DNA from 3 places in the Kribbella hippodromi genome. Region 2 is predicted to be linked to each of the others. Evidence: riboswitches for the same ligand, from Rfam matches in the RefSeq annotation. Region 2 holds a riboswitch; each other region holds the start of a gene.
The links. A riboswitch is a leader RNA that binds a small molecule or an ion and turns the genes downstream of it on or off. The one in region 2 is predicted to bind ZMP and ZTP.
Positions count from the first base shown of each region.

Region 1: another riboswitch for ZMP and ZTP. It lies ahead of ABD260_RS22715 (bifunctional 5,10-methylenetetrahydrofolate dehydrogenase/5,10-methenyltetrahydrofolate cyclohydrolase); the one in region 2 lies ahead of ABD260_RS07790 (dihydropteroate synthase).
Region 3: another riboswitch for ZMP and ZTP. It lies ahead of ABD260_RS06785 (5-aminoimidazole-4-carboxamide ribonucleotide transformylase); the one in region 2 lies ahead of ABD260_RS07790 (dihydropteroate synthase).

Region 1 is NZ_BAAAPH010000015.1:42,554-48,969, reverse strand. It holds gene ABD260_RS22730 (NUDIX hydrolase) at 1-54, shown strand, start outside; gene ABD260_RS22725 (nitroreductase family deazaflavin-dependent oxidoreductase) at 88-507, shown strand; gene ABD260_RS22720 (glycoside hydrolase family 84 protein) at 511-2,253, shown strand; ZMP/ZTP riboswitch at 2,253-2,337, shown strand; gene ABD260_RS22715 (bifunctional 5,10-methylenetetrahydrofolate dehydrogenase/5,10-methenyltetrahydrofolate cyclohydrolase) at 2,357-3,217, shown strand; gene aroH (chorismate mutase) at 3,258-3,626, shown strand; gene ABD260_RS22705 (prephenate dehydrogenase) at 3,698-4,771, shown strand; gene cmk ((d)CMP kinase) at 4,884-5,561, shown strand; gene ABD260_RS22695 (lysophospholipid acyltransferase family protein) at 5,558-6,286, shown strand; gene der (ribosome biogenesis GTPase Der) at 6,279-6,416, shown strand, end outside.
Region 2 is NZ_BAAAPH010000004.1:176,397-182,812, reverse strand. It holds gene ABD260_RS07800 (FtsK/SpoIIIE domain-containing protein) at 1-657, opposite strand, end outside; partial or broken gene ABD260_RS07790 (dihydropteroate synthase) at 3,480-3,728, opposite strand; ZMP/ZTP riboswitch at 3,842-3,930, opposite strand; gene ABD260_RS07785 (TetR/AcrR family transcriptional regulator) at 3,940-4,584, opposite strand; gene ABD260_RS07780 (SDR family NAD(P)-dependent oxidoreductase) at 4,647-5,411, opposite strand; gene ABD260_RS07775 (MaoC family dehydratase) at 5,440-5,904, opposite strand; gene ABD260_RS07770 (thiolase family protein) at 5,901-6,416, opposite strand, start outside.
Region 3 is NZ_BAAAPH010000003.1:388,211-394,626, forward strand. It holds gene ABD260_RS06770 (acetolactate synthase large subunit) at 1-848, opposite strand, end outside; gene ABD260_RS06775 (CHAP domain-containing protein) at 1,264-1,824, shown strand; gene ABD260_RS06780 (class I SAM-dependent methyltransferase) at 1,955-2,680, shown strand; ZMP/ZTP riboswitch at 2,683-2,763, shown strand; gene ABD260_RS06785 (5-aminoimidazole-4-carboxamide ribonucleotide transformylase) at 2,783-3,697, shown strand; gene ABD260_RS06790 (phosphotransferase-like protein) at 3,687-4,226, opposite strand; gene ABD260_RS06795 (ubiquitin-like small modifier protein 1) at 4,374-4,709, opposite strand; gene ABD260_RS06800 (WD40/YVTN/BNR-like repeat-containing protein) at 4,734-5,825, opposite strand; gene ABD260_RS06805 (2-hydroxyacid dehydrogenase) at 5,837-6,416, opposite strand, start outside.

The DNA.
Region 1 (6,416 bases), on a different contig from region 2:
ATGACGGGCATCGATGCGGCCTATCTTGCGTTGGACCATGCAGGACTGCTGTGAATCCCTGAGATCTCTCACCGAATGAGGACTGTGATGGCTGACTGGAACGCGAGCATCATCGAGGAATTCCGCGCGAACGACGGCAAGGTCGGCGGCAACTTCGAAGGTGCCCCGATGACCCTGCTGCACCACCGCGGCCGGAAGAGCGGCCAGGAGTACGTCGCCCCGACGATGTACTTGGCCGACGAGAACGACCCGGACACCGTGTACGTCTTCGCCAGCAAGGCCGGCGCCCCGACGGACCCGGAATGGTACAAAAACCTGGTCGCGGCCGGTGAAGGCACGATCGAGCGCGGTACGGAGACGTACAAGGTGACTGTCCGTGACGTCACCGGCGACGAGCGGGACCGGATCTACGCCGAGCAGGCGCGCCGCTACCCGGGCTTCGCCGAGTACGAGGTGAAGACCGCCGGCATCCGCACCATCCCGGTCCTCGAGCTGCGCCGCGCCTAGACCATGGAGCCGCAGCAGCGCAGCAGCCGCCCGGATGGATTCGCGCTCGGGGACACTGTCGGGCTGCTGCACGGCCCGACCACCGATCCGGACGCCGAGCGGCTGGTCCGCGCGACCCTGACCCGCGCGGCTGTCCGGACGATTGTGGACGGCGAAGCGGCCGTGACCATCCACCTAGGCGGCACCGGCCTCGACGTGCGGCCGGCCGCGGACCTGCCTGCCGAGGGGTACGTCGTTGCCGTCGGCGCCAATCACGTCGTGCTGGACGGCGTCGACGCACGCGGGACGTACCACGCCGCGCTGACCTTCGACGAGCTTGTCCAAGGCAACGAGGTGGACGGCGTCGAGGTCCGCGACTGGCCGACGCTGCGCTATCGCGGCTCGATCGAAGGCTTCTACGGCACGCCCTGGTCGCACGCCGATCGGCTGGATCACCTGGACTATCTCGGCGCGCACCGGATGAACACGTACCAGTACGCGCCGAAGGATGACGCCTTTCACCGCGAGCAGTGGCGCGACCCGTACCCGCCGGACAAACTCGCCGAGCTGGGCGAGCTGATCGAGCGAGCAAGCCGCAACAAGGTCGACTTCACCTTCGCGCTCTCGCCGGGGCTCTCGATCCGGTACACGTCGGACGAGGACTACCAGGCGCTGGTCGCCAAGTTCGAGGCGTTGTACGAGCTGGGCGTGCGGGTGTTCAACGTCCCGCTCGACGACATCGAGTACGAGACGTGGCACTGCCCCGAGGACGCCGAGAAGTACGGCACCGGTGGCGGCGCGGCGGGTACGGCGCAGGCGGACTTGTGCAATCGGGTTCAACGCGAGTGGATCGCCACGAAGCCGGATGTCGCGCCGCTGCAAATGGTGCCGACGGAGTACTACAACGTCGACGAATCACCGTACAAACAGGCCTTGCGCGAGCGGATGGACCCGGCCGTGATCGTGCACTGGACCGGAACCGCGGTGGTGCCGGAGCAGATCACGAGCGCACAAGCGGCCGCGGCGAAGGCGGTGTTCGGGCACGACATCCTGATCTGGGACAACTACCCGGTCAACGACTACGCCCACGGCCGGATCCTGCTGGCCGCGTACACCGGTCGTGAGCCTGCACTGGCGGAGCAGGTCGTCGGCGTGATCTCGAACCCGATGAACCAGGCCGCGGTCAGCAAGCTCGCGCTCTACTCGTTCGCCGAGTTCGGCTGGAAGCCGGCCGCGTACGACGCGCACGCGTCCTGGCACCGGGCGATCGCCGAACGCGCCGGGGGAGACGAGGACACGATCCGTGCGCTGGAGGTGTTCGCGGACCTGACCACGTACGACGGCATGCTGCACTTGGCCAACGCACCGGTCCTGGCCGGGAACCTGGCTGCGTTTCGTACGACCTGGGAGGCGGGTGACCTGGCCGGCGCGATCGCCGGCCTCGAGCCGTACTTCGAGGCGATCGAGAACGCACCGGCTCAGCTCCGCGCCGGCCTGATCGACCCCGCCTACGCCGACGAGGCGGATGCTTGGCTCGACGCGTCGTTCTACTGGGGTCAAGCCCTGCGCCAGGCGCTCCGCGTGCTGGAGGCACAGGCGGAGGGCAACAAGTCGGCCGTCGCGACCGCACGAGCGGAGATCCGGCACCTGACCGACCGCGCCGAAGCGATCCGGGACATCCGCGTTCCGCACTCCAATACGCATCCCCGGATCGGCGACGGAGTGGCAGACGCATTCATCGCCGAGGTGACCAGCCGGGTACCCTGACACCGGACCGCGACTGGCGCTGAGGTGGATCACCACCGGGGAACGGTCTGCCATCCGGCTTCGCCGCGCGCCTGGGCACCCTGACGATGACAGAGGTGCGCGGATGACTGCTGAACTGATGATCGGGACCGACCTCGCCGCCGAGATGGTGGCCAAGGCGGCGGAGCGGGCGCGGGCGCTGCAGGAGCGGACCGGCGTCCAGCCGTGCCTCGCGACCGTGCTGGTGGGTGACGACCCGGCGTCGGCCACCTACGTACGGATGAAGCAGAACCGGTCGAAGAAGGCCGGGATCGCTTCGGTCAGCGTCGTGCTGCCCGCCGAAACGTCGACCCACGAGTTGGTCGCGGAGATCCGGAAGCTGTCCGAGGACCCGGCCGTGCACGGGATTCTGCTGCAGCACCCCGTACCCGCGCAGATCGACGAACGGGCCGCCTTCGAGGCGATCGACCCGGCCAAGGACGTGGACGGCGTGACGATGCGGTCGTTCGCGGCGATGGCGTTCGGGGATCCCGGTTTCCGGTCCGCGACACCCGGCGGGATCATGCGGCTGCTGGCGGCGTACGACGTACCGCTGGAAGGCGCGCACGCCGTCGTGATCGGCCGCAGTCCGATCCTCGGCAAGCCGGCCGGCATGTTGCTGCTGGCATCGAACGCGACGGTCACGTACGCGCACTCCCGTACCCAAAACCTGCCCGAGCTGGTCCGGACCGCAGATGTGGTGGTCGCGGCCGTCGGGAAGCCGGAGTTCGTCCGCGGTGACTGGCTGAAGCCGGGCGCGGTCGTGGTCGATGCCGGGTACAACGAGGGCAATCTGGGCGACGTGCACTTCGCCGAAGCGGCCGCGGTGGCGCGCCTGATCACGCCGGTTCCGGGCGGGGTCGGACCGATGACGATCGCCCTGTTGCTGGAGCAGACAGTGGACGCGGCTGAGACGGCTGTCCAGTCTTTGACCACCTTGGCCTAGGCTTGGGGGGACAGCGAGTGATGGCCTGAGGAGGCGAGACGTGGCGGTACGGGCGATCCGGGGTGCCACCCAGCTGGACGTCGACGAGCGCGAGCACCTGCTCGAGCGGTCCGCGGAGCTGGTGAAGGCGGTCCTGGAGGCGAACGATCTGGAGAACGAGGACCTGATCAGCATCCTCTTCACCGTCACGTCGGACCTGCGGTCGGAGTTTCCCGCCGTCGCCGGGCGGCAGATCGGGCTCACCGACGTACCGCTGATGTGCATGCAGGAGATCCCGGTCCCGCACGCGCTGCCCCGGGTGGTGCGGCTGATGCTGCACACCGAGACGCCGCGGTCGCGGGACAAGATCCAGCACGTGTACCTGCACGGGGCGGTCGCGCTGCGTCCGGATCTGACCGGCGCCCAGTGAGCGAGATCCAGTGAACGCGACCGCCGTGACCAAAGCCATCGTGAGCGAAGCCGCCGTGAGCGAGTCGTGCGGTGAGTGAGCTGCGTGGCCCGGTCCGGATCGTCGGGACCGGGCTGATCGGTACGTCGATCGGCCTCGCGCTGGCCCGGCTCGGCGTGGTCGTGGAACTCGTCGACGGCAACGCCGACAACGCGCTGATGGCCGAGCGGATCGGCGCCGGATCACGGTCGGTCGAGCTCGAACCACAGCTGGTCGTCGTTGCCGTACCGCCCGACCATGCCGGCACGGTGATCGCGCAGCAGCTCGAGCTGACCGAGCGCAGCGGGGCGATCGTCACCGACGCGGCCAGCGTGAAGTCCAAGCCGCTCGCGGATACGCGCCGGCTCACCGGCGATCTCAGCCGGTACGTCGGTAGTCACCCGATGGCCGGCTCGGAGCGAAACGGCCCGCTGGCTGGGCGCGCCGACCTGTTCGACGGCGCTACCTGGGCGATCACGCCGCATGAGACCAGCGACCCCGAAGCGGTTGATCTGGTCCGGCGGCTGGCCGAGGCTGCAGGTGCGCGGACGGTCGAGATGTCGGTCGAGGACCACGATCTCGGTGTGGCTCGCGTGTCGCATCTGCCGCATCTGATGTCGGCGCTCGCGGCCGGCACGCTGACGGACGCGCCGTCGTCGCATCTGCAGTTGTCCGGTCAGGGGGTGCGGGACGTGACGCGAATCGCGGCCGGTGATCCGAAGCTGTGGACCCAGATCGTGTCCGCGAACTCGACCGCGCTGACCGGCCTGCTGGAGCAGATCCGCGGTGAGCTCGATCGGCTGCTCGTTGCCCTGGGCAAGGAAGAGGCGGCGGACGAGCTGACCGCGATTCTCGGTCAGGGCGCATCTGGCGCGGTCCGGGTGCCGGGTAAGCACGGCACGCCGCACATCGAGCTGGTCACCGTTCTGGTCACGATCCCGGACCGCCCGGGTCAGCTGGCCCGCTTGTTCGCGGACGCGGCCGAGTCCGGTGCCAACGTCGAAGACCTCCGCATCGACCACAGCCCCGGCCGCCCCGTCGGTGAGGTCGAGCTGGCGGTCAAGCCCACCTCGGTCGACCAACTGGTCACCGTCCTCACCGACCGCGGCTGGGTAGTCCACCGCTAGCGGGTTATTTGGCCGCTGGCGTGTTGTAGCGCGCCAGCGGTCGCACAAGCCGTCATCGGTGCGCTGGGGTACGGTGCCGAACTTGTCCCTGCTCGAAGGTAATCTTCGGGGCATGATCATCGCTGTGGACGGCCCGAGCGGCTCCGGGAAATCGAGTACCGCCCGCGGAGTGGCCACCCGGCTCGGCCTGCGGTACCTGGACACCGGCGCGATGTACCGGGCAGTGACCTGGTCGGCGGTCGAGCGCGGCCTGGACCTGGACGACACCGAGGCGGTCGCCGAACGTGCTCGTGAGCTCCGGCTGGAGCTCAGCACCGACCCGGCCGACCAGTTCGTGGTCGCCGACGGGACGGACGTGGCGGCCGCGATCCGGGAGCCGGAGCTGAGCGCGGTGGTGTCGAAGATCGCCACCAACCTCGAGGTCCGCAAGGAGCTGATCCGGCGCCAGCGCGCGATCATCGACGCCGCCCAGCCGACCGGCGGGATCGTCGTCGAGGGCCGCGACATCGCCACAGTGGTCGCGCCGCAGGCCGAGCTGAAGGTGCTGCTGACCGCCGACCAGGACGCCCGGATGGCCCGCCGCGGCGCCGAGCTGGCGGCGGGCTCGGTGACCGCCGAGCAGCTCCGCGACCAGATCGTCCGGCGGGACGCCGACGACGCCACCGTGTCCGAGTTCCAGGTCGCCTCCGACGGCGCGGTCACCATCGACTCGACGTACCTGTCCCTGGACGAGGTCATCGACGCGATCAGCCGCCTCGCGAAGGAGGCCGAGACCCGGGACGTGCCATGACGGCGGAGATCACCGGGCACAAGGAGCTGCCCCGGACGGACGATCTGCCGCCGTTGCCGTACCGGCTGGCGCTGCCGATGCGGAAGCTCGCCAAGCCGTACTTCTTCCGCAAGTACAACCTGACGATTCACCACGAGGACCGGTTTCCGATGACCGGTCCGTTGCTGATGACGCCGAACCACCTGAGCCTGCTGGACGCTCCGCTGCTCGGTGCGGTCGCGCCCCGGATGCTGCATCAGCTCGGCAAGATCGAGGTGTTCGGCGGGTTCCAGGGCGTTTTCCTGCGGCGGATCGGCCAGATCCCGGTGGACCGGCGCTCGTACGACCCGCTGGCGGTCCGGAGGTCGATCCAGGTGCTGCGCGACGGCCGGGTCCTGAACATCTACCCGGAGGGCACCCGGGGACCGGGCGATTTCAGCCGGATTCGTACCGGGGTCGCGTACCTGGCGATGGTGACCGGGGCGCCGATCCTGCCGGTCGCGCTGATGGGTACGCGGTTGCCGAACGGGAGCGTGGAGGGTCATCCACCGTCCGGAAGCCGCGTCGACGTGGTGTACGGCGAGCCTTTCGTGATCGACCGCGTACCCTTTCCCAGGAGACATTCCGACGTACAGGCGGTCGCTGTCCACATCGGCGACGCGCTGCGCGCCCATGTGAAGGCGGCCGTCGAAGAAACCGGCCACCCACTTCCGGGCTGGCGAGACGAGAAGGACCCCCATGACTGACCTGCCCATCGACGTACCGACGCATGACCGGGAAGACGCCGGTCCGCTGCCCGTGCTCGCGATCGTCGGCCGGCCGAACGTGGGCAAGTCCACGCTGGTCAACCGGATCATCGGCCGCCGCGAGGCGGTC
Region 2 (6,416 bases):
CCAGCGGTCGAGCAGGATGACGAGATAAGGCAGCCGATCGTCAGGCGTACTCCGGCGGCGTTGCTCCGCGATGTCCGCGAATCCGCTTGCCGCGAGCTCCTGCTGCCGCCGCCCGATCTCGGTCTTCAGCCGATCGGTCAGCCGCATCAGCCGGTCCAGCTGATCACGCGCGACCACGGCACCGGTGTGTGGGAGGTTGATCAGCGGGAGCAGTGCATTGTTGCCGCAGTCAACGCCATAGAGGTGTACGTCGCCGGCCCCGGCGATCCGCGCGATGGATGCCGCGATGGCGCGCAGCGTGGCGGAGCGGCCGCTGCGCTGCGTGCCGATGATGCCGAACGGCCCGGGCGAGTCCAGGTCGTACGTTGCCGCGGCCCGTGCTTGTTCATGCGGGAGATCGCACAGACCGAACGGAACGAGCGGTAGTTGCCCGCTGTCATCGACCGGGTCTGGCTCGAGTTGACCGAGCGTCACGCGGGTGGGCAGGGGCGGCAGCCAAGGGCTCGGCGGCGTCGCCACCCCGGTCAGGCGGGCGGACTCCTGCAGTGTCTGCACCAGAACGGCCAGATCGGTGGGTGTCATCGGATCGTCATCGGCCGAGTCGGCATCGAGGACGACCGGCCGGCCGAGCTCACGCCACGGGACGGCGCGCGCCACCACCGATGCCGCGACGAGCGCCGGTGGTCTGCCCCCGACCCGAGACGTCTGGAACGGGACCAGCGACGAGTGCCCGAGCCGCGCATACCCGCGACCCGGCGTCGACTTCGCGATCCGGGCGGCGTCCGGTGCCTCGATCACATCGGAAGTCGGATCGTAGCCATGTCGTTCTGTGAGCCAAGGAGTTGGTCTTGTGAGTTGTCTTCCCTAAGACCGCTTGGCCTCCGACTGTGGCCAGGATCAGGTGTACGCCGAGCGACCGCCCGCGCCGCGCGATGTCGACGATGCCGGTGACGAAGTCCGGGAGTTCCGTCACCATCGCGGCGAACTCGTCGATGACGATCAGCAACCGGGGCATCGGTGCGTCGGCCGGTGCCATCCGCTCGAGGTACTCCTCGATGTCCTTCGCGTTGGCCGCCTTCAACTGGCGCTCGCGGCGATGGAGCTCGGCGGCCAGCGACGCCAGCGCGCGGGTCGTCAGGTGGCCGTCGAGATCGGTGACCATACCAACGGTGTGCGGCAGGTGATTGCAGTCCTTGAAGGCCGCGCCGCCCTTGTAGTCGACGAGAACGAAGTTCATCTCGTCCGGACGGTTGCCGACGGCAAGCGAAGCGATCAGGGTCTGGAGCAGCTCGGATTTACCGGCGCCGGTGGTACCCGCGACCAGGCCGTGCGGTCCGTCCCGGACGATGTCGACAGCGAAGTTGCCATCGATCCCTTCGCCGAGCAGCGCCTGGGTCGTACGCCCCCGTACGCTCCAGAGCGCGGCGACCTGCTCCGGCCGAGGCGGGTCCATGCCGAGTACGGACAGCAGCCTGCTGCTCTCGGGAAGCGCGGCGCCGCCCTCACCGCCGGAGACGTCCCTGATGGGGGAGAGGGATCTTGCCAGCCGATCCAGCCACTGAGGAGTGACCAGATCGGCCCGGATCCCGTCGATCGGCCGAGCGCCCGTACGGCGCAGGCGCCACCACGCACCGTGCGGCGTGACGACCGCCTTGGCCTCGTCGGGGAGCTGGCGCTCGTCGGCGTCCAGACAGATGAACCGGACCCCGACGGACGGACCATCACGGAGCAGCGCCACTACTCCGGGCAGCAAGCGCAGGCGGCGAGCACCGTCCATCACGACCACGAGTTGCTGTGCAAAGGCGGGCGCTTCGGTGATCGAGTTGCCGAGCGATTTGCGCCGGGCTTCGACGAGCGCGGTCAGCTCGGCGATCCGCCGGATCGTGGTCTCGTCATCGTTGCCGACGGCATTGAGATAGCCGTCGTCCTCGCCGCCGCGCAGATGCGGCAGCCAACGGGTCCAGGCCCAGTCCGCGGCGGTCTCCGGCGGGCACAGGACCATCAGTCGCAGCGTCTGCGGACTGTGCAACGTAGCGAGTTGCCCAGTCAGCCAGGCGCCGAGGCGCTGCGAGTCACCGTTCGGCGCGGCGATCCCCAGGACGCCTGAGGACGACAGCGAAACAGTCGCCGGGACATCGGGAGCAGTCCAGGTACGCCGCCGTACGTGACTGTCCTTTGTCGCGTCCTCGACCACAACCTCACTGTCCAGGTCGGCCGTACCGAGCCGGAGCTCCAGCCAGTCCGGGTCGGTCGGGCGGCGTTCCCAGAGCCTGGAGCGAGGGCCGGTCGCGAACAGCAGCAGGTTTGCCGCGTCTGGTACGTCGCGCCGGCGGGCCTCGCGTTCCTCGGCGAGGGCGTCCATCGCCGCGGCCTCGATCCGGCGCTTCCGGTCCCGGTACTCGGCCAGCTGCTGCTTGTAGCTCGTCTTGCCTTCGCGGCGGCTCTGAAAGTACTGACCGAGGTAGAGAAGTGGCGAGAGCAGCCCGAAGAGCAGCATGCCTGGCTGCCGCAGGAACACCGCCATCGCGACCGACGCGACCAGGGGGAGGGCCATCATCATCAGCGGGAAGCTCTGCCGGCGCGGCTTCTCGGGCTCGGGCGGCAGGGTGAATTCGGTTCGCCTGGGTGGTGGCAGCAGCCGTGGTGGGCGGTTGAAGTCGAGGATTCCGCCGTTGGGATCGGCGGAAAGCGAGGCATCGGGAGGCTGGACTGCGGCCAGTTCGAGGACAACCGGTCCTACAGTCAGCTGCGAGCCGGTTGCCCAGGTCCGGCCGGACCATTTGTTCGTAGCGGTCTGCGGGCGGCGGTCCACCTCGAGCAAAGCGGCCCGATGACCTGGCGGCAGCATCTCCACATCCGTGCCAGTCCCGGTGCCGGGGAGCACGATCGGGCCGGCCGCTGGATCGTGCGGCCGGTCTGGTGCCTGCGCGGATTCGGGTACCTCGGATCGAAAGGTCACCTCGCCCGAGGTGGTCACCGTCACCGTACCGACCGAGTCCGGGATGCCCGCCCCGGCGAGACGTACGGCTGAGTCCGCCGTGGTGCCGATCGTGTAGCTTCCGATGCCCAACCGGTGAACGCCGCCGGCGCCGGGGCCGCTGACTACGCGGAGCTCGATCAGCCCTTGCGGTTCCGCGGGCAGACAGCCACGCGAGTCTCCGAGGCTGACAACGGAGCCCTCACGCAGCGGCGAGGCGGCGATCGTGGCGCCGGGATCGACCAGGGCGCTGCCGACGTAGATCGCAGGCTGTACGCGAGCTCCGTGCAGGCTTGTCACCGAGGCGGTCCCCGGGGGCGACGACAGCCCGCTGACGGCGGCGACCAGTTGCGGTACTACCGCGGACACCTTCGTCTCGGCGTCGGCTTTGACGAGGACATCCGCGCGTACGCCGAGCACGGGATCGACCACGGTGAGCACAACCTGCATTCGCCTGATTCCCCGTCCGTCGCACCGACTGTCAACCAGAGACTACGACGTGTCAGGACCCATCATGGTGCTTGGCCAGTGCCGCGAAGATCGTGAGCGCGTCCGAAAGCGCGGCCACGTCATGCGTACGAATGAAGTCCGCGCCCTGAGCGGCTGCGTACAGCTCGGCGGCCAAGGTTGCCGGGCCGATGTCCACGAGGTCTCTGTCGGTCAGGGCGCGGAGGAACGACTTCCTGGACGGCGAGATCAGGACCGGCAAGCCGTACCGGGCCTTGATCTCCGCGAGCCCGGCGAGGACCGTGCTCCGTCGGAGAACGAGTCAGTCGTGACGTTGACGATCCCCACCACCCGGGGCCGCGTTGCCCAAACGTCCGGTCCACCGAATCCGTCCACGCCGTGCCTCCCAGGGAAAGTCCGAGAAGCCCAGGCGCGCGGCACGACGTCATCCGACGAGGCCGCTCCCCGATGGTGAACCCATCCAGACGCCAGTCACGACCCACCGGCCACCTTACCTACTTGACCAGGCCGTGGATGGCGTGGTCGGCGAGGGTGGCGGCGATGCGTTCGTGCTGCTCGGGGGTGTCGCGGGCCTCGTCCGGGCGGTACCAGACATGCATCCAGTTCACGGCGCCGAGCATCGCCTTCGCGATCAGGTTCGCGTCGGTGTCGCGGAACGCGCCGGTCTTGATGCCCTCCTCGACCACCTTGACGTAGTAGTCCTCGAACTTCCGCCGCATCTGGAGGATCTCCTCCATCGCGGCGCCTTGGCTGCGGCCTTCGCCGGCCAGGTGGATGTCGATCAGGAACTGGCCGACGCCCATGTACGTGTGGTGCTCCATCATCATCAGCGCGTGCTGCCGGACCATCTCCCGGAGTTTGACGGCCGGCTCCAGGTCGTCGCGTTCGGCGGTCGGCCCGATCGCCTCCAGGATCCACTCGATGCCGCGGCGGTGGATGCCGATGAAGAGCTCGCCCTTGGTCCGGAAATAGTGATAGATCCGTCCTTTGGTCGCGCCCAGGACGTCGGCGACGTCGTCGATGGACGTCGCCGCGTAGCCGCGCTCGGAGAACGCGAGCGCGGCGGCGTCCAGGATCTCGCGGGCGCCCATCTGACGCTTGGGGTCCTGTGAACGACTGGTGACGTTCGGTTGCCTCATGCGGACATACTACCGAGACGGATGGTCACGTCGAAGGCCACAGCGGGAATCATCGGGTCCTCTCAGAGCTTGGCGCCGCCGTCGACGTACAGCGTCTGGCCGGTGATGTACGACGCCTCGTCGCTGCACATGAACGCGGCGGCCGCGGCGACGTCCGCGGGCTCGCCGACCCGTTTCACCGGGTTCTTCTCGGCGCCGAGGCGCCGGAACTCGTCGACGTCCAGCTTCAGCCGGGCCGCGGTCGCGTCGGTCATCTCGGACACGATGAACCCGGGCGCGATCGCGTTCACGTTGATCCCGAACGGCCCGAGTTCGATCCCGAGCGAGCGGGTCAGGCCCTGGATGCCCATCTTCGCGGTGGCGTAGTTGGTCTGCGCCTTCTTGCCGAGTGCGGATGTACTGGAGAGATTGAGGATCTTGCCGTAGCGCTGCTCGACGAAGTGCTTCTGGACGGCCCGGCTCATCAGGAACGCACCGCGCAGGTGCACATCCATCACCAGGTCCCAGTCGTCCTCGGTCATCCTGAACAGGTAGTTGTCCCGCGTGACGCCGGCATTGTTGACCAGTACGTGGACCCCGCCCAGCTCGCCCATGACCCGGCCGACGGCGGCCGCGACGTCCGTACCGTCGCTGATGTCCGCGCCGACCGCGATCGCCTTCGCGCCGCCGGTCAGCGGCAGGCCGGCGACGGCCTTTGCGGCCGCGGTCTCGTCGAGGTCGATCAGCGCGATGCCGGCGCCTTCCGCGGCCAGCCGGCCGGCGATGCCCAGCCCGATCCCGCGGGCGCCGCCGGTGATGACGGCGATCCGCCCTTCATAGCGTCCCATTGATCCTGCTCTCCTTGTCGGGGGTCGGTCAGGTCCGGCTCGGAACCAGCAGCCGGACGGTCTCCGCGATGCACGCGGGTTTGCTCTCGCCGTCGATCTCCACCGTGAAGCTGACGACGGCCTGGAGGCCGGCATCGGTGTCCGTCACGCCGGCCAGCGTCGCGTGGGCGCGGATGCGGGCCCCGACCCGGACGGGGTGCGGGAACCGGACCCGGTCCAGGCCGTAGTTGATCGCCATCCGGAGCCCGTCGACGGTGAAGATCGAGCGCCCGAGCGCGGGCAGCAGCGACAGCGTGAGGTACCCGTGCGCGACCGTGCCTTGGTACGGACCCGCCGCCGCCCGCTCGGGGTCGACATGAATCCACTGCCGGTCGTCGGTGATCGCCGCGAACGCGTCGACGCGGTCCTGGTCGATCTCGAGCCACTCGCCGGTGCCGAGGCTTTCCCCGATCGCGCCGCGAAGCGCCTCGACGCCGGCGAAACGACGAGTCACGCCGGCAACTCGTAGATCGTCACGTTGGCCTGCCCGCCGCCTTCGCACATGGTCTGCAGGCCGTACCGGATGCCGCGGTCGACCATGTGATGGACCAGCGTGGTGGTGATCCGGGCGCCGGAGCCGCCGAGCGGGTGCCCGAGCGCGATCGCGCCGCCGAGCGGGTTCAGCTTCTCCTCGGGGACGCCGAACTCGGCCTGCCAGGCGAGCGGGACGGACGCGAACGCCTCGTTGACCTCGAAGGCGCCGATGTCGTCGAGACTCAGCCCGGACCGCTTCAAAGCCTTGTGGGTGCCCGGGATCGGCCCGGTGAGCATGATGTTCGGGTCACTGCCCGCGACGACCGAGGTGTGCACCCGGACCAGCGGCGTCCAGCCGTGGGCCGCGGCGATTTCCGAGGTGGTGATCAGCACCGCCGCGGCGCCGTCGCTGACCTGCGAGGCGTTGCCGGCGCTGATCACGCCGTCGTCCAGGAACGAGGGCTTCAGCTTGGCCAGTACCTCGACCGTACT
Region 3 (6,416 bases), on a different contig from region 2:
AACCGCGCGCCCAGCGTGATCAGCAGATCGGAGCGCTGCAGGGCACCGACCGCGGACACCGAGCCGTGCATGCCGGGCATCCCGAAGTGCAGCTCGTGCGTGTCCGGCAGCGCGCCGCGCGCCATCAAGGTGGTGACGACGGGGATGCCGAGCAGCTCCGCGAGTTCCTTCAGCTCGGCGCTGGCCCGCGCCCGGATCACGCCACCGCCCACGTACAGCACCGGCTTCTCGGCCGCGGCGATCAGCCGGGCCGCCTCGCGCACCTGCTTCGGGTGCGGGCGGGTCACCGGCCGGTACCCCGGCAGCGACAGCTCGGTCGGCCACTGGAAGTCGACGCCCGTGGTCTGCATCGCGTCCTTGGTCACGTCCACCAGCACCGGGCCGGGCCGGCCGGTGGAGGCGATGTGGAACGCCTCGGCGATCGTGGTGGCGATCTCATTCGGGTCGGTGACCAGGAAGTTGTGCTTGGTGATCGGCATCGTGATGCCGCGGATGTCCGCCTCCTGGAAGGCGTCGGTCCCGATCGCGGCACCGGCCACCTGACCGGTGATCGCGACCATCGGCACCGAGTCCATGTACGCGTCCGCGATCGGCGTCACCAGGTTCGTCGCGCCCGGACCCGAGGTCGCCATGCACACGCCGACCTTGCCGGACGCGGCGGCGTACCCCTGGGCGGCGTGGCCGGCGCCCTGCTCGTGACGTACCAGGATGTGGCGGATCTGGGTCGAGTCGAGCATCGGGTCGTACGCCGGGAGGATCGCGCCGCCCGGGATGCCGAAGACGGTGTCCACTCCGGCATGTTCCAGTGCGCGGATCAGAGCCTGTGCCCCGGTCAGCTGCTCACTCATGAGTGCCTTCCCTCAGTCCTGTCACGATGTGGCCTTGATGGCTTTTTCGCGACCGATCCATCCTCGCTCGTGGCCGTTCCCGCCGCGCTACTGGGTCCCAGATAGTCGCATTGGCAACAAAAAACCCCTTCCGCCGGTTGGCTGAAGGGGCGCGCTCGACTCAGTGGTCGCGTCAGTCGGCGCGCCGCACAAGTACGAGGAGAATCGATCGCATGTAGGCATTATTCGCCGACAGACGGCGATCGGGTCAAGTTCAACGGCTCAGCGTCTCGTACTTTGAGACCACTGTCTTATGGGTGGACCTTCGGCGAATTAATACCACTGTAATGGTGGTTCATCGTTGGTTAGTCACATACTGGTTTAGAGAGATCGCTTGAAAGTTTTATACCGCCCCCTCTCCAGATCGGAGTGACCCATGCGACTCGCCCAGTGCTCCCGCCCCCGGTTATCTCTGCGGCTACTGCTCGCCGCTGTGCTGATCGCGTTGTTCAGCTCGGTGGCTCTGTCCGGCCCGCTGACCGCCAGCGCCGCCGACACCAGGACCACGATCGTGAACGCCGCCAACGGCGAAGTCGGCCAGCAGGAGACGCCGCCCGGCAGCAACTGCAACCCGTACGGCCCGTGCGAACCCTGGTGCGCGCACTTCGCCACCTGGACCTGGCGCCAGGCCGGCATCAACATCCCCAACTACGGCTTCACCGGTGACATCTACACGTGGGGCCAGAACAAGGGCCGCGCCCACTCCACCAACACCGGCATGCAGCCCGGCGACATCGTGCTCTACGGCACCGGCCCGCAGAACACCGACACCAGCGTGCACACCGGCGTCGTGGTCGCCGTCGCCTCCAACGGCTACATCACCACGGTCGAAGGCAACGCGAACAACCAGGTCTCCAAGTACGGCCCGTTCGACCCGAAGCGCGCCAAGAACGCCGGCCGCCCCGGCAACATCTACGGCTGGGTCTCCGCCCTGTAACCCCGCCCACCCCAAGCCGATGCGGGCGCTCGCCCCGCCCGCATTGGCTTGCCCCCTGAGCTGAAGGGTTGCCCCCTCGGATTCTCAGGGGGCAACCCTTCAGTTCAGGGGGCAGGCTTAGGGTTTCGGCGTGGATGCGGATGCGTACGGGGATGTGCGGTTGGTGGGGCTGTACGACTTGGACAATCCGGCCGGGGAGGATCATGCGTACTACCGGGCGCTCGCGGCTGGTACGCGGAAGGTTCTGGACTTCGGGTGTGGGACCGGGCTGCTGACGCGTTCGCTGGTTGCGCCTGGGCGGGTGGTGATCGGGGTGGATCCGAGTCCGACGATGCTCGGATACGCGCGCCGCCGGCCGGGTGCGGATGTGGTTCGCTGGATCGACGGTGACTATCGCGCGGTCGAGCCGGGCGGGGACGTGGATCTCGTGGTCAGCAGTGGAAACACCATGATGCATGTGAGCGGGGCGGATCATGTACCGGCGCTGAGTGCGCTTGCGGGGGCGCTGCGGTCCGGCGGGATGATCGCCTTCGAGTCACGGCACCCGGCGGCGCGCGCGTGGGAGCAGTGGACGCGCGAGGCAACGGACGGCGAGCGCGACACACCGGTCGGCCGGCTCCGCGAGTGGCTCGACCTGATCGAGGTCGCCGACGGACGGGTGGTCTTCGACGCCCACAACGTTTTCCCGGACGGCACCGTCGCCGTGTACCGGAACGTGCTGCACTTCCGCTCCCCCGCCGAGATCACGACCGATCTCCGGCGCGCTGGTTTCACGGACGTGAAGATCGACGGCGGCTGGCACGGGGAGGCGCTGACGGACGAGTCCCGCCTGCTGGTGGTCCGCGCGCGGAAGTAGGGTGGAGGTACCGCGACTGGCGAGGGTGGAGTACCACCGGGGAGCGGGTTACCTGCAAGGCGTCGTCCGCCTGGGCGCCTCCGATTTCGTCGGAGGTTTCTGATGCATTTGCGCTACGGAATGAATCCCCACCAAGCTGCTTCGTTCACCCCCGTCGGCAGTCCACCGTTCAAGGTGGTCGCGGGCGAGCCGTCGTACATCAATCTCCTCGACGCACTGACCGGTTGGCAGCTCGTACGCGAGGCAGCGCGTGCGTTCGGCGTACCAGCAGCCGCCTCGTACAAGCACGTGTCACCGGCCGGGGCCGCGCTGGGTGAGACAGTCACCGCCGCGTACGAACGGGCGCGCGACGCCGACCCGAAGTCGTCGTACGGGGATTTCGTCGCGGTGTCGCATCCGGTGGACCTCGAGCTGGCCGGCGTACTGAAGCGGGTGGTGTCGGACGGGATCATCGCGCCTGGGTACGGCGAGGGGGTGGTGGAGGTTCTGGCGGCGAAGAAGCGCGGTACGTATCTCGTGCTGGAGGCCGATCCAGACTTTGAACCGCCGGCTGAAGAGGTGCGCGAGGTGTACGGGGTGCGGTTGGTGCAGGAGCGGGATGCGATTCCGCTGGCCGTCGATCAGTTTGACGCGGCGGTGCCGGACGGCGCGCGGCAGGATCTGTTGCTGGGGATGATTGTTGCCCGGTATACGCAATCGAACACCGTGGTGATGGTGAAGGACGGGATGGCGATCGGGATCGGGGCGGGGCAGCAGTCGCGGGTGGACTGTACTCGGCTGGCCGGTGAGAAGGCGTTGCTGTGGTGGTCGCGCCGATCGGCCGAACCGTTGACGGGGGTGTCGATGGTGTCCGACGGCGCGTTGCCATTCACCGACAACGTCGAGGAGGCAGCGCGGTTCGGTGTCGCGCATATCGCGGAGCCGGGTGGGTCGATTCGCTCGGCCGAAGTCGCGGCCGCGTGCGCCGAAAACAACATCACCTGGTCACCGACCGGGGTGCGACTCTTCAGGCACTGAGCAGGTAGGTGCCTGCGGCAACTGCTTTGCGTACGGCAGCGGCTGTCTCGGCGGCGTCCAGCGTGGTGGTGTCGAAGGTGTGCGACTCCAGTGCACCGAGGTCGGCGAACTGACCATGCAGGCCGGTCAGGGCCTCAGCATCTGTCAGCTCGACACCGCCGCGCGCCTGGCCGCGGCGGAGGGTGGTGGCCAGGTCCGGGCGCAGCACCACGTACGACATCGTCCACTGCCCTTCGACAGCCGCCCGGCGGTACGGACCGAGGAACCACGGGCCGATGACCCCATCCACCACCACGTCGTACCCGCCGCGTGCGTACACCGCCACCGCCGCCACGATCGCATCCACGACAATCTCATTCTGCCGCTCCGCACCGGGCAGGTACGGTTCCACGAACCCGGTCCGGATCGCGCGGAAGAACTCGTCGGTCGTCACATGCACCGTCGGTCGCGCCGCCCCGGTCGCCAGCAACCGGCCCACGGTCGTCTTGCCCGAACCTGACGGACCGGTCAGGAGCAGTACGTCACTCATGCGACCAGACGCTAGCCCGGCCAACCGCGGAACCCCCACCTATTTTGTCGCCAGCAGGAGCCTCCTCCCGCGGCGCCGGTGGCGGACAGCCCGCACACCTCGACCGCGGGGTAGTCGCGTTCGACTTCGACTGCCGACGAGCGGTTGTCAGCCGCCGGCGACGCTGGGGAGGATCAGGAGCTCGTCGCCTGCCGACAGCGGGGTCTGGAGGCCGGACAGGTCGCGGATGTTGTCGTTGCCGAGGTAGATGTTCACATGTCGCCGGACAGCACCCTGCTCATCGGTCAGCCGGCGCCGCAACGCCGGGTGCTGCAGCTCCAGCGCCGCGAACACCCCGGCAACAGTCGCCCCGCCATCACCCACGACCTCAACCTCAACCCGGTCCACGTCACCCGCGAACGGCCGCAGCACAGTAGGCAACCGCACCACAACCCGCGAAACCGCCGCCTGCTCCCCACCCATCACACCACCACCATCACGCATCGCACCGTCATCACAAGAACGCCGTCACACGACCGCGGCGCGCACGGTGAGGATGTCGGGCAGATGCCGCGCAACCTCGGTCCACGTATCGCCCGCGTCCGCGCTCGCGTACACACATCCGTCCCGTGTCCCCACGTAAACCCCCGCCGGATCAGCGGTATCGGTGGTCATCGCATCCCGCAGCACCGGCACGTACGACACGTCCGGCAACCCAGCCGTCAACGCTTCCCACGTCGAACCGGCATCCCGCGACCGGTACACCCGGCACTTCGCGTCGGGCGGAACCCGATTCCCGTCCGCGATCAGCGGAAACACGTACACGGTCTCCGGCTCGTGCGGATGCACGACGATCGGGAACCCGAAGTCCGACGGCAGCCCGTCCGCGATCGACTTCCAGATCGCCCCGCCGTCATCCGACCGGTACACACCATGGTGATTCTGCGCGAACATCCGTTCGGGTACGTCCGGATGCCCCGCCAGCTTGTGCACGCACTGGCCGAACTCCGGGTCGGGATCGGGCATGAAGTACGCCTTGATGCCGTGGTTCGCGGGCGCCCAGGTCGCTCCGCCATCACTCGTCTGATAGACACCACCGGTCGACATCGCCACGCTGAGCCGGTCCGGGTCGGTCGCATGCGGCAGCACGGTGTGGACGGCCTGCCCGCCGAAACCGGCGTCCCATTCGGTCCGGTGCGGGTGATCCCACAGGCCGCGGACCAGCTCGAACGTCACTCCCCCGTCGGTGGACTTCCACAACGCGGACGGTTGCGACCCGGCGTACACGACGCCTGGCTGGTCGGCCGGCGCGGGCTGGATCTGCCAGACCCGCTCGAGCGACGCGCCGGCGTCGGCCGGGAACCCGATCGAGCCCTCCGGCGGCTCGGCCCAGGTCGCGCCGAGGTCGTCGGAGTGGAAGACCGCCGGCCCCCAGTGCTCACTCGTGCCGCCGACGAACAGCCGTGGTCGCTCGCCGCGGGTGTCGACGCCGACCGCGTACACACCCTGCATCTCGAACTCCGGCACCGGCCCGTCCAGCCGCCACTCCCGGCGGCCGGCATCGCTCCGGCCGATCCACAGGCCCTTCTTGGTCCCGATCAGCAACACTGCCTCGGACATCGTTGTCCTCCCTACCTCGGCGGCCCGGCTACTACATTGATCAACGGCTCCCCCGACGCGTACCGCGCCAGCTGCGCGCGCACCAGCCGCGCCACCCGCGGCGCGAACGCCGTCGAGGCACCACCGCGATGCGGATTGATCAGTACGTTCGGAGCAGACCACAGCGGATGTCCGGTCGGCAACGGCTCGGGATCGGTCACGTCCAGCGCGGCGCTGATCCGGCCCGTCCCGAGCTCGGCCAGCAACGCCTGCGTGTCCACCACGACACCACGAGCGACATTCACCAGCAGCGCCCCGTCCTTCAGCTGGGCCAGGAACTTCGCGTCCACCATCCGCGTCGTTTCCGGCGTCGCCGGTGTCAGCAGCACGACCACGTCCGCTCGCGGCAGCAGCTCCGGCAGCTCGGTGAAGGGGTGTACGCCGTCCCGCGCCCGCCGCGCGACCCGGATCACCTCACACTCGAACCCGGTCAGCCGGCGCTCGAGCGCTTCGCCGATCGCGCCGTACCCGAGGATCAGCACGGTCCGGTCGGCCAGCGAGTCGTCGACCTGGTCGTACGACCCCGGCCAGACCTGCCGCTCCTGGTCGCGG